2 regions of the Planococcus plakortidis genome follow, and region 1 is predicted to be linked to the other one. Evidence: a T-box and tRNA genes for the amino acid it is inferred to sense, from the RefSeq annotation. Region 1 holds a T-box; the other holds one or more tRNA genes.
What was found. A T-box is a leader RNA that pairs with one kind of tRNA and senses whether it is charged. The one in region 1 lies ahead of trpS (tryptophan--tRNA ligase), so its partner is inferred to be a tRNA-Trp.
Positions count from the first base shown of each region.

Region 2: it has a tRNA-Trp gene. The T-box ahead of trpS (tryptophan--tRNA ligase) is inferred to sense a tRNA for this amino acid. The anticodon was not compared.

Region 1 is NZ_CP016539.2:2,131,348-2,134,721, reverse strand. Features, by position in the region: gene opp4B (oligopeptide ABC transporter permease) at 1-80, shown strand, start outside; gene opp4C (oligopeptide ABC transporter permease) at 96-1,013, shown strand; gene trpS (tryptophan--tRNA ligase) at 1,081-2,073, opposite strand; T-box leader at 2,141-2,353, opposite strand; gene BBI15_RS16655 (hypothetical protein) at 2,405-2,596, opposite strand; gene BBI15_RS16650 (hypothetical protein) at 2,593-2,745, opposite strand; gene BBI15_RS10800 (peptide ABC transporter substrate-binding protein) at 2,988-3,374, shown strand, end outside.
Region 2 is NZ_CP016539.2:1,047,537-1,050,910, forward strand. Features, by position in the region: rRNA gene BBI15_RS05255 (23S ribosomal RNA) at 1-851, shown strand, start outside; rRNA gene rrf (5S ribosomal RNA) at 979-1,094, shown strand; tRNA gene BBI15_RS05265 (tRNA-Asn) at 1,105-1,179, shown strand; tRNA gene BBI15_RS05270 (tRNA-Ser) at 1,185-1,274, shown strand; tRNA gene BBI15_RS05275 (tRNA-Glu) at 1,296-1,370, shown strand; tRNA gene BBI15_RS05280 (tRNA-Val) at 1,376-1,451, shown strand; tRNA gene BBI15_RS05285 (tRNA-Met) at 1,498-1,574, shown strand; tRNA gene BBI15_RS05290 (tRNA-Asp) at 1,578-1,653, shown strand; tRNA gene BBI15_RS05295 (tRNA-Phe) at 1,669-1,744, shown strand; tRNA gene BBI15_RS05300 (tRNA-Thr) at 1,759-1,834, shown strand; tRNA gene BBI15_RS05305 (tRNA-Tyr) at 1,838-1,920, shown strand; tRNA gene BBI15_RS05310 (tRNA-Trp) at 1,927-2,000, shown strand; tRNA gene BBI15_RS05315 (tRNA-His) at 2,022-2,094, shown strand; tRNA gene BBI15_RS05320 (tRNA-His) at 2,139-2,214, shown strand; tRNA gene BBI15_RS05325 (tRNA-Gln) at 2,222-2,293, shown strand; tRNA gene BBI15_RS05330 (tRNA-Gly) at 2,299-2,373, shown strand; tRNA gene BBI15_RS05335 (tRNA-Cys) at 2,383-2,456, shown strand; tRNA gene BBI15_RS05340 (tRNA-Leu) at 2,466-2,549, shown strand; tRNA gene BBI15_RS05345 (tRNA-Leu) at 2,757-2,840, shown strand; gene BBI15_RS05350 (cation-transporting P-type ATPase) at 3,271-3,374, shown strand, end outside.

The DNA.
Region 1 (3,374 bases):
TATCATTCCTTACATTATTCGGTAATTTATTGGCAGACATTCTATATGGCGTCGTGGATCCACGAATTCGCCTGGATTGAGGAGGAAGCAGTAAAATGGCGTCATCAACTACCGTTACCCAACAAAAGAAGCCGGAAAGAAGCTTGTCTCCCTGGCAAATTGCAAGAAGAAAGTTCGTGCGCAACAAACTGGCGATGATCAGTTCTTTTTTCATCGTACTCGTTACTTTGATGTCGCTATCGGCACCTTTCATAGCGCCGGTATTGTCACCGCTCCCGGATATTTCAAAAGTGAACATCGGGGCAATGAATATCGAGCCGAACGGCGAGCATCTTCTCGGCACGGATAAAAGCGGGCGCGATGTCTTGACGCGCTTATTCTATGGGGGCCGAATTTCACTATTGGTCGGTTTCAGCGCAACGCTCATCGTCATCACTTTAGGCACCATAGTAGGGGCGCTTGCCGGGTTTTTCGGAGGCTTTATCGACAGTATCCTGATGCGCTTCACGGATTTTGTGCTGAATTTCCCGTTCCTTGTTTTCGTCATCGTTTTGAACACGATCCTTTACGGCATTGTGGACGGATTATGGGTGTTGATCATGGTCATCGGCGCTCTCAGCTGGGGTGGTGTTGCCCGCCTGGTGCGCAGCAAAGTGTTGGCGGAGAAAGAGAACGAGTATATCCTGGCCGCTTTATCAATCGGCTGTTCTCCGTTCAAGGTCATTACGAAACACCTATTGCCGAATGTCATCTCGACCATCATCGTTCAAGGGACCTTGATTTTTGCGACGATGATCGTTATCGAATCCGCACTTAGCTATTTAGGCTTTGGCGTGCCGCAAGCGACACCTAGCTGGGGCAATATGCTGTCATCCGCAAACGAACCTGACGTCTTGCAAGGCAAGCCATGGATTTGGATGCCTCCAGCCATCATCATTACTTTAACGATTTTGTCTATTAACTTTATCGGAGAAGGATTGAAGGATGCATTGAATCCAAAATCATTGCGTTAATTATGACAGAACAAAAAAGGATGGACGCGTGGCTTGCAGCGCGTCCATCCTTTTTTATATTCATTTGTTAACGTTTGCGCTTGCGGCCAAGACCCATCGCGTTCTCCATTTTTTTCAATGTTTTATTCGCGATGAAATTGGCTTTTTCTGCGCCTTCGTCAAGGATCGTGTCTAGTTCCTCAGAGTCGAGCAGCTTATAGTAGCGCTCCTGGATCGGTGCCAAATGCTCAGTGATGGCCTTCGCTACGCCTGCTTTGAAATCGCCATAACCGCCGCCTTCGTATTTAGCGACGAGTTCATCGATGGAGGCACCGGTCAAGGCGGCTTCGATTGACAATAGATTGGATACGCCAGGCTTGTTTTCGGGATCGTATTTAACGATTCCTTCCGAGTCGGTGACGGCGCTCTTCACTTTCTTTTCGATCGTCTTCAAGTCATCGAGCAAAGTGATGATCGCTTTTTTGTTGGAATCCGATTTGCTCATCTTTTTTGTCGGATCCTGAAGGGACATGACGCGCGCGCCGTGTTTCGGAATCCGGATATCCGGAATCGTGAAGATGTCATTGTATTTTCTGTTGAAACGCTCCGCCAAATCGCGCGTCAATTCGATATGCTGTTTCTGGTCATCACCGACAGGGACAATATCCGTTTGATACAAAAGAATGTCAGCAGCCATTAATGGTGGGTAGGTCAAGAGGCCGGCAGAAATGGAAGACGCCTTGGCTGATTTATCTTTAAATTGTGTCATGCGCTCGAGTTCCCCGATGGTCGAGACGCATTGCAGCATCCAGCCAGCCTGGGCGTGCGCTGGAACTTCCGATTGAATGAACAATGTCACTTTTTCGGGATCGATGCCCACAGCTAGGTAAAGGGCAGCGAGCGATTTAATATTCTTCCTTAATTCGAGCCGGTCTTGCGGCATGGTGATGGCATGTTGGTCGACGATACAGAAGATGCAGTCGTATTCTTCCTGCAGCTCCGTAAACTGCTTGAATGCCCCGATGTAATTGCCGAGTGTGACCGTGCCGGTCGGCTGTACGCCTGAAAAGATTTTCTTCAATGTAATTCCTCCCCAAAATGGATAAACTAAAAGTGGATATAAAAAAGCACATCTCCGTCCCTGGAACTAAAGGGACGAATGATGTGCGGTTCCGCGGTACCACCCTGATTGCCGCATGGCGGCCTCTTATCTCCATAACGCGGAGAACACGAAAACGGCTACTTGTTTCACCGTTCTAGCTCGAAAGTCCATTCAATGCAATCTTCTGCCTGTTCACACCACCCACAAGCTCTCTTATATAGAAGAAACTGCATCTACTACTCTTTGTCAACGCCCATTTTGTATTGAATTTATTATAATACAAAAGAGATTGGCGCTGCAATATGCAATTCTACGATTGGTAAATCGCCAAGGAAATGCCCATGGCCACCAAGGTAGCCCCGCCCACGATCAACAGTGGGGAACTCGAGAAGGCCAGCACTTCCGAAGGCAGGCGCATTTCGTCATCATCGAGTGTGGATTTGCTTTTGAAGAATTTGCGCATGCTCATTGTGAAGACATCGAACACCCCAGTACGGATCACGAATACCCAGGCTCCGAAAAATACAAGGATCCCCCGTAAATAAAGGAGTTATTGATGTATGACAGCAATGAAAACGGTTCGCTGCGCACAAGCATCGTCAAGACGATAAGCAATTGCACAGCGGCGATTCCGATGATTATTTTTTTCATTTTGGCACCCCTATTCGTTCTTATTGTAGAAGAAGTAACAAAAAAAATCAAAAAATTATTCGGAAACGACTGAGGAAGAAAACGCTTACATGACGCGCTTTTCAGCCTATTGGTGATATTATGAACAGCATGATTAATGGAGGAAGTGTAAAATATTCCAAAAAAAACGCTGTACATCAAAAAATATTTATGTATAATTAATCATGTACCAATTTTTCAGAAAATTTAAGGGGGCAAAATCAGTGAAAAACAGCAAGATTTTATGGCTACTTGGCCTGGTTTTGGTACTTAGTGCTTTCCTAGCTGCTTGCGGCGGCGGGGATGACACTGATACTGGGACAGAAAACACAGACACAGAAAGTACAGAAGGCGCAGAAGGCAACGGCGGCGAACCTGACTCTGTACAAGAACTAAACTTGGTCGAAGGAGCAGAAATCCCGTCAATGGATTCTTCGATTGCTGAGGATGCTGTTGCATTCAATATCCTTAACAATGTAAACGAAGGATTGTTCCGCTTGAACCAAGAAAACGTCGCTGAACCTGCACTTGCTGAAGGCGAGCCTGAGATCAGTGAAGACGGCTTAACGTATACGTTCAAACTACGTGATGCTAACTGGTCGGACGGTACA
Region 2 (3,374 bases), 1.1 Mb from region 1:
ACAGGACGGAAAGACCCCGTGGAGCTTTACTGTAGCCTGATATTGAATTTTGGTGCAACTTGTACAGGATAGGTAGGAGCCAGAGAACCCGGAGCGCCAGCTTCGGGGGAGGCGTCGGTGGGATACTACCCTGGTTGTATTGAACTTCTAACCCACAAGCCTAAGCGGCTTGGGAGACAGTGTCAGGCGGGCAGTTTGACTGGGGCGGTCGCCTCCTAAAGAGTAACGGAGGCGCTCAAAGGTTCCCTCAGAATGGTTGGAAATCATTCGCAGAGTGTAAAGGCACAAGGGAGCTTGACTGCGAGACGGACAGGTCGAGCAGGGTCGAAAGACGGACTTAGTGATCCGGTGGTTCCGCATGGAAGGGCCATCGCTCAACGGATAAAAGCTACCCCGGGGATAACAGGCTTATCTCCCCCAAGAGTCCACATCGACGGGGAGGTTTGGCACCTCGATGTCGGCTCATCGCATCCTGGGGCTGTAGTCGGTCCCAAGGGTTGGGCTGTTCGCCCATTAAAGCGGTACGCGAGCTGGGTTCAGAACGTCGTGAGACAGTTCGGTCCCTATCCGTCGCGGGCGCAGGAAATTTGAGAGGAGCTGTCCTTAGTACGAGAGGACCGGGATGGACACACCGCTGGTGTACCAGTTGTTCTGCCAAGAGCATCGCTGGGTAGCTATGTGTGGCCGGGATAAGTGCTGAAAGCATCTAAGCACGAAGCCCCCCTCAAGATGAGATTTCCCATTGCGCAAGCAAGTAAGATCCCTCAAAGACGATGAGGTAGATAGGTTCGGGGTGGAAGCGTGGCGACACGTGCAGCTGACGAATACTAATCGATCGAGGACTTAACCAACAAACTGAAACGCGTTTCCAATGTCGATTTATCCAGTTTTGAAAGAATAAGATAATATTTTTTAAAATAATACTTGAAAAAATCGGTATTATTGATATAATAAATCTTGTCTTTCAAATTAATACAGTCTAGTGATGATGGCAAAGAGGCCACACCCGTCCCCATCCCGAACACGGAAGTTAAGCTCTTTTGCGCCGATGGTAGTTGGGGGTTTCCCCCTGTGAGAGTAGGACGTCGCTAGGCTAGTTATTATTCCGAAGTAGCTCAGTGGTAGAGCACCGCACTGTTAATGCGATGGTCGTAGGTTCGAATCCTACCTTCGGAGCCAATTATGGAGAGCTGTCCGAGTGGCCGAAGGAGCATGATTGGAAATCATGTAGGCGGGCAACCGTCTCAAGGGTTCGAATCCCTTGCTCTCCGCCAGTATCTCAAGCTCAAAATTATGGCCCCTTGGTCAAGCGGTTAAGACACCGCCCTTTCACGGCGGTAACACGGGTTCGAATCCCGTAGGGGTCACCATTCATGGAGGATTAGCTCAGCTGGGAGAGCATCTGCCTTACAAGCAGAGGGTCGGCGGTTCGATCCCGTCATCCTCCACCATTTCTTTTATACATATAATCAATATAGAAGGAAACTTTAAGATTATCGCGGGGTGGAGCAGTTCGGTAGCTCGTTGGGCTCATAACCCAAAGGTCGCAGGTTCAAATCCTGCCCCCGCAACCAAATGGTCCCGTGGTGTAGCGGTTAACATGCCTGCCTGTCACGCAGGAGATCGCCGGTTCGATCCCGGTCGGGACCGCCATTTTTTAAATAATATGGGTCAGTAGCTCAGTTGGTAGAGCATTAGATTGAAGCTCTAAGTGTCGGCGGTTCGATTCCGTCCTGACCCACCATATTTTTTCTCCATGCCGGAGTAGCTCAACTGGTAGAGCAACTGACTTGTAATCAGTAGGTTGAGGGTTCAAGTCCTTTCTCCGGCACCATTCGGTGGGGTAGCGAAGTGGCTAAACGCGGCGGACTGTAAATCCGCTCCTTCGGGTTCGGCAGTTCGAATCTGCCCCCACCACCAGTTTTTAGGGGCATAGTTTAAAGGTAGAACAGAGGTCTCCAAAACCTCCGGTGTGGGTTCGATTCCTACTGCCCCTGCCAATTTACTTGAATATTAAGATGGCGGTCGTGGCGAAGTGGTTAACGCACCGGATTGTGATTCCGGCATTCGGGGGTTCAATTCCCCTCGTCCGCCCCTTGCTTTTCATCAAATTTCAAATTCAATGTACTAATAACGTGGCGGTCGTGGCGAAGTGGTTAACGCACCGGATTGTGATTCCGGCATTCGGGGGTTCAATTCCCCTCGTCCGCCCCAGTATTATTGGGGTATAGCCAAGCGGTAAGGCAACGGGTTTTGATCCCGTCATGCCCTGGTTCGAATCCAGGTACCCCAGCTTTTGCGGAAGTAGTTCAGTGGTAGAACGCCACCTTGCCAAGGTGGAGGTCGCGGGTTCGACCCCCGTCTTCCGCTCCATTATATCTAGGCGGCATAGCCAAGCGGTAAGGCATGGGTCTGCAACACCCTTACCACCGGTTCGAGTCCGGTTGCCGCCTCCAAAATATTTTGCCGGCGTGGCGGAATTGGCAGACGCGCGGGACTCAAAATCCCGTTCCTTCACGGGAGTGTCGGTTCGACCCCGACCGCCGGTATCATGCTCATCACTCTGCCAAGTGATGAAGAAAAACCCTGACTCTTATGTCAGGTTTTTTTTCTTTGGATAATTTAATAAAATTATTAGAATTGAGTTGGTGAAAGTTTTTTTAAAAAAAACAAAAAACCCCTTGCAAAGTAATCGATTTATTAATATAATAATTAATGTTCCTAAAGCAGTACTAGATGCTGCTGGATCTTACTTTGCCGGCGTGGCGGAATTGGCAGACGCGCGGGACTCAAAATCCCGTTCCTTCACGGGAGTGTCGGTTCGACCCCGACCGCCGGTATCATATTCATCACTCTGCCAAGTGATGTAAACTGTAAAGCCCTGACTTAGTCAGGGTTTTTTTTGTGCCTTAAAGTATGTAGTTTTCGAAATGCGTAATAGTTGCTATTGATCGTTCAATAAATTTATTTTTGTGTATTATATTTATTTCATGAATAGGGAAGCATATAAAATACTTATTATGGATGTGAAGTGATATTTTCTTCTTTATCTTGAGGAGAAGTAAATCTGATGGAATGGACAGATGTGCTAGATAAGGGATGTAGACTCTAGGGACGGGTCTATTCCTTAGAAATTTGAGAAAGGGAAAGGGGCAGCTTTCATTGGAAGTTGTCTTTTTCTATTTTTTGGCACTTGTTTGACGAAAAGAAAGGAAGTCTATACGGTGCGTGTTATAATAATCAAAATCATGATCTTGCAGGGGTGAGAGTATGACTGAAGAACGCTGGTTTGATGAAGAGATTATGGATATTCTTGATAAACAAGCCGTACGTTTAGGAGAAGGTTTGAGACAGGACGAAGCAATCCATAGGCT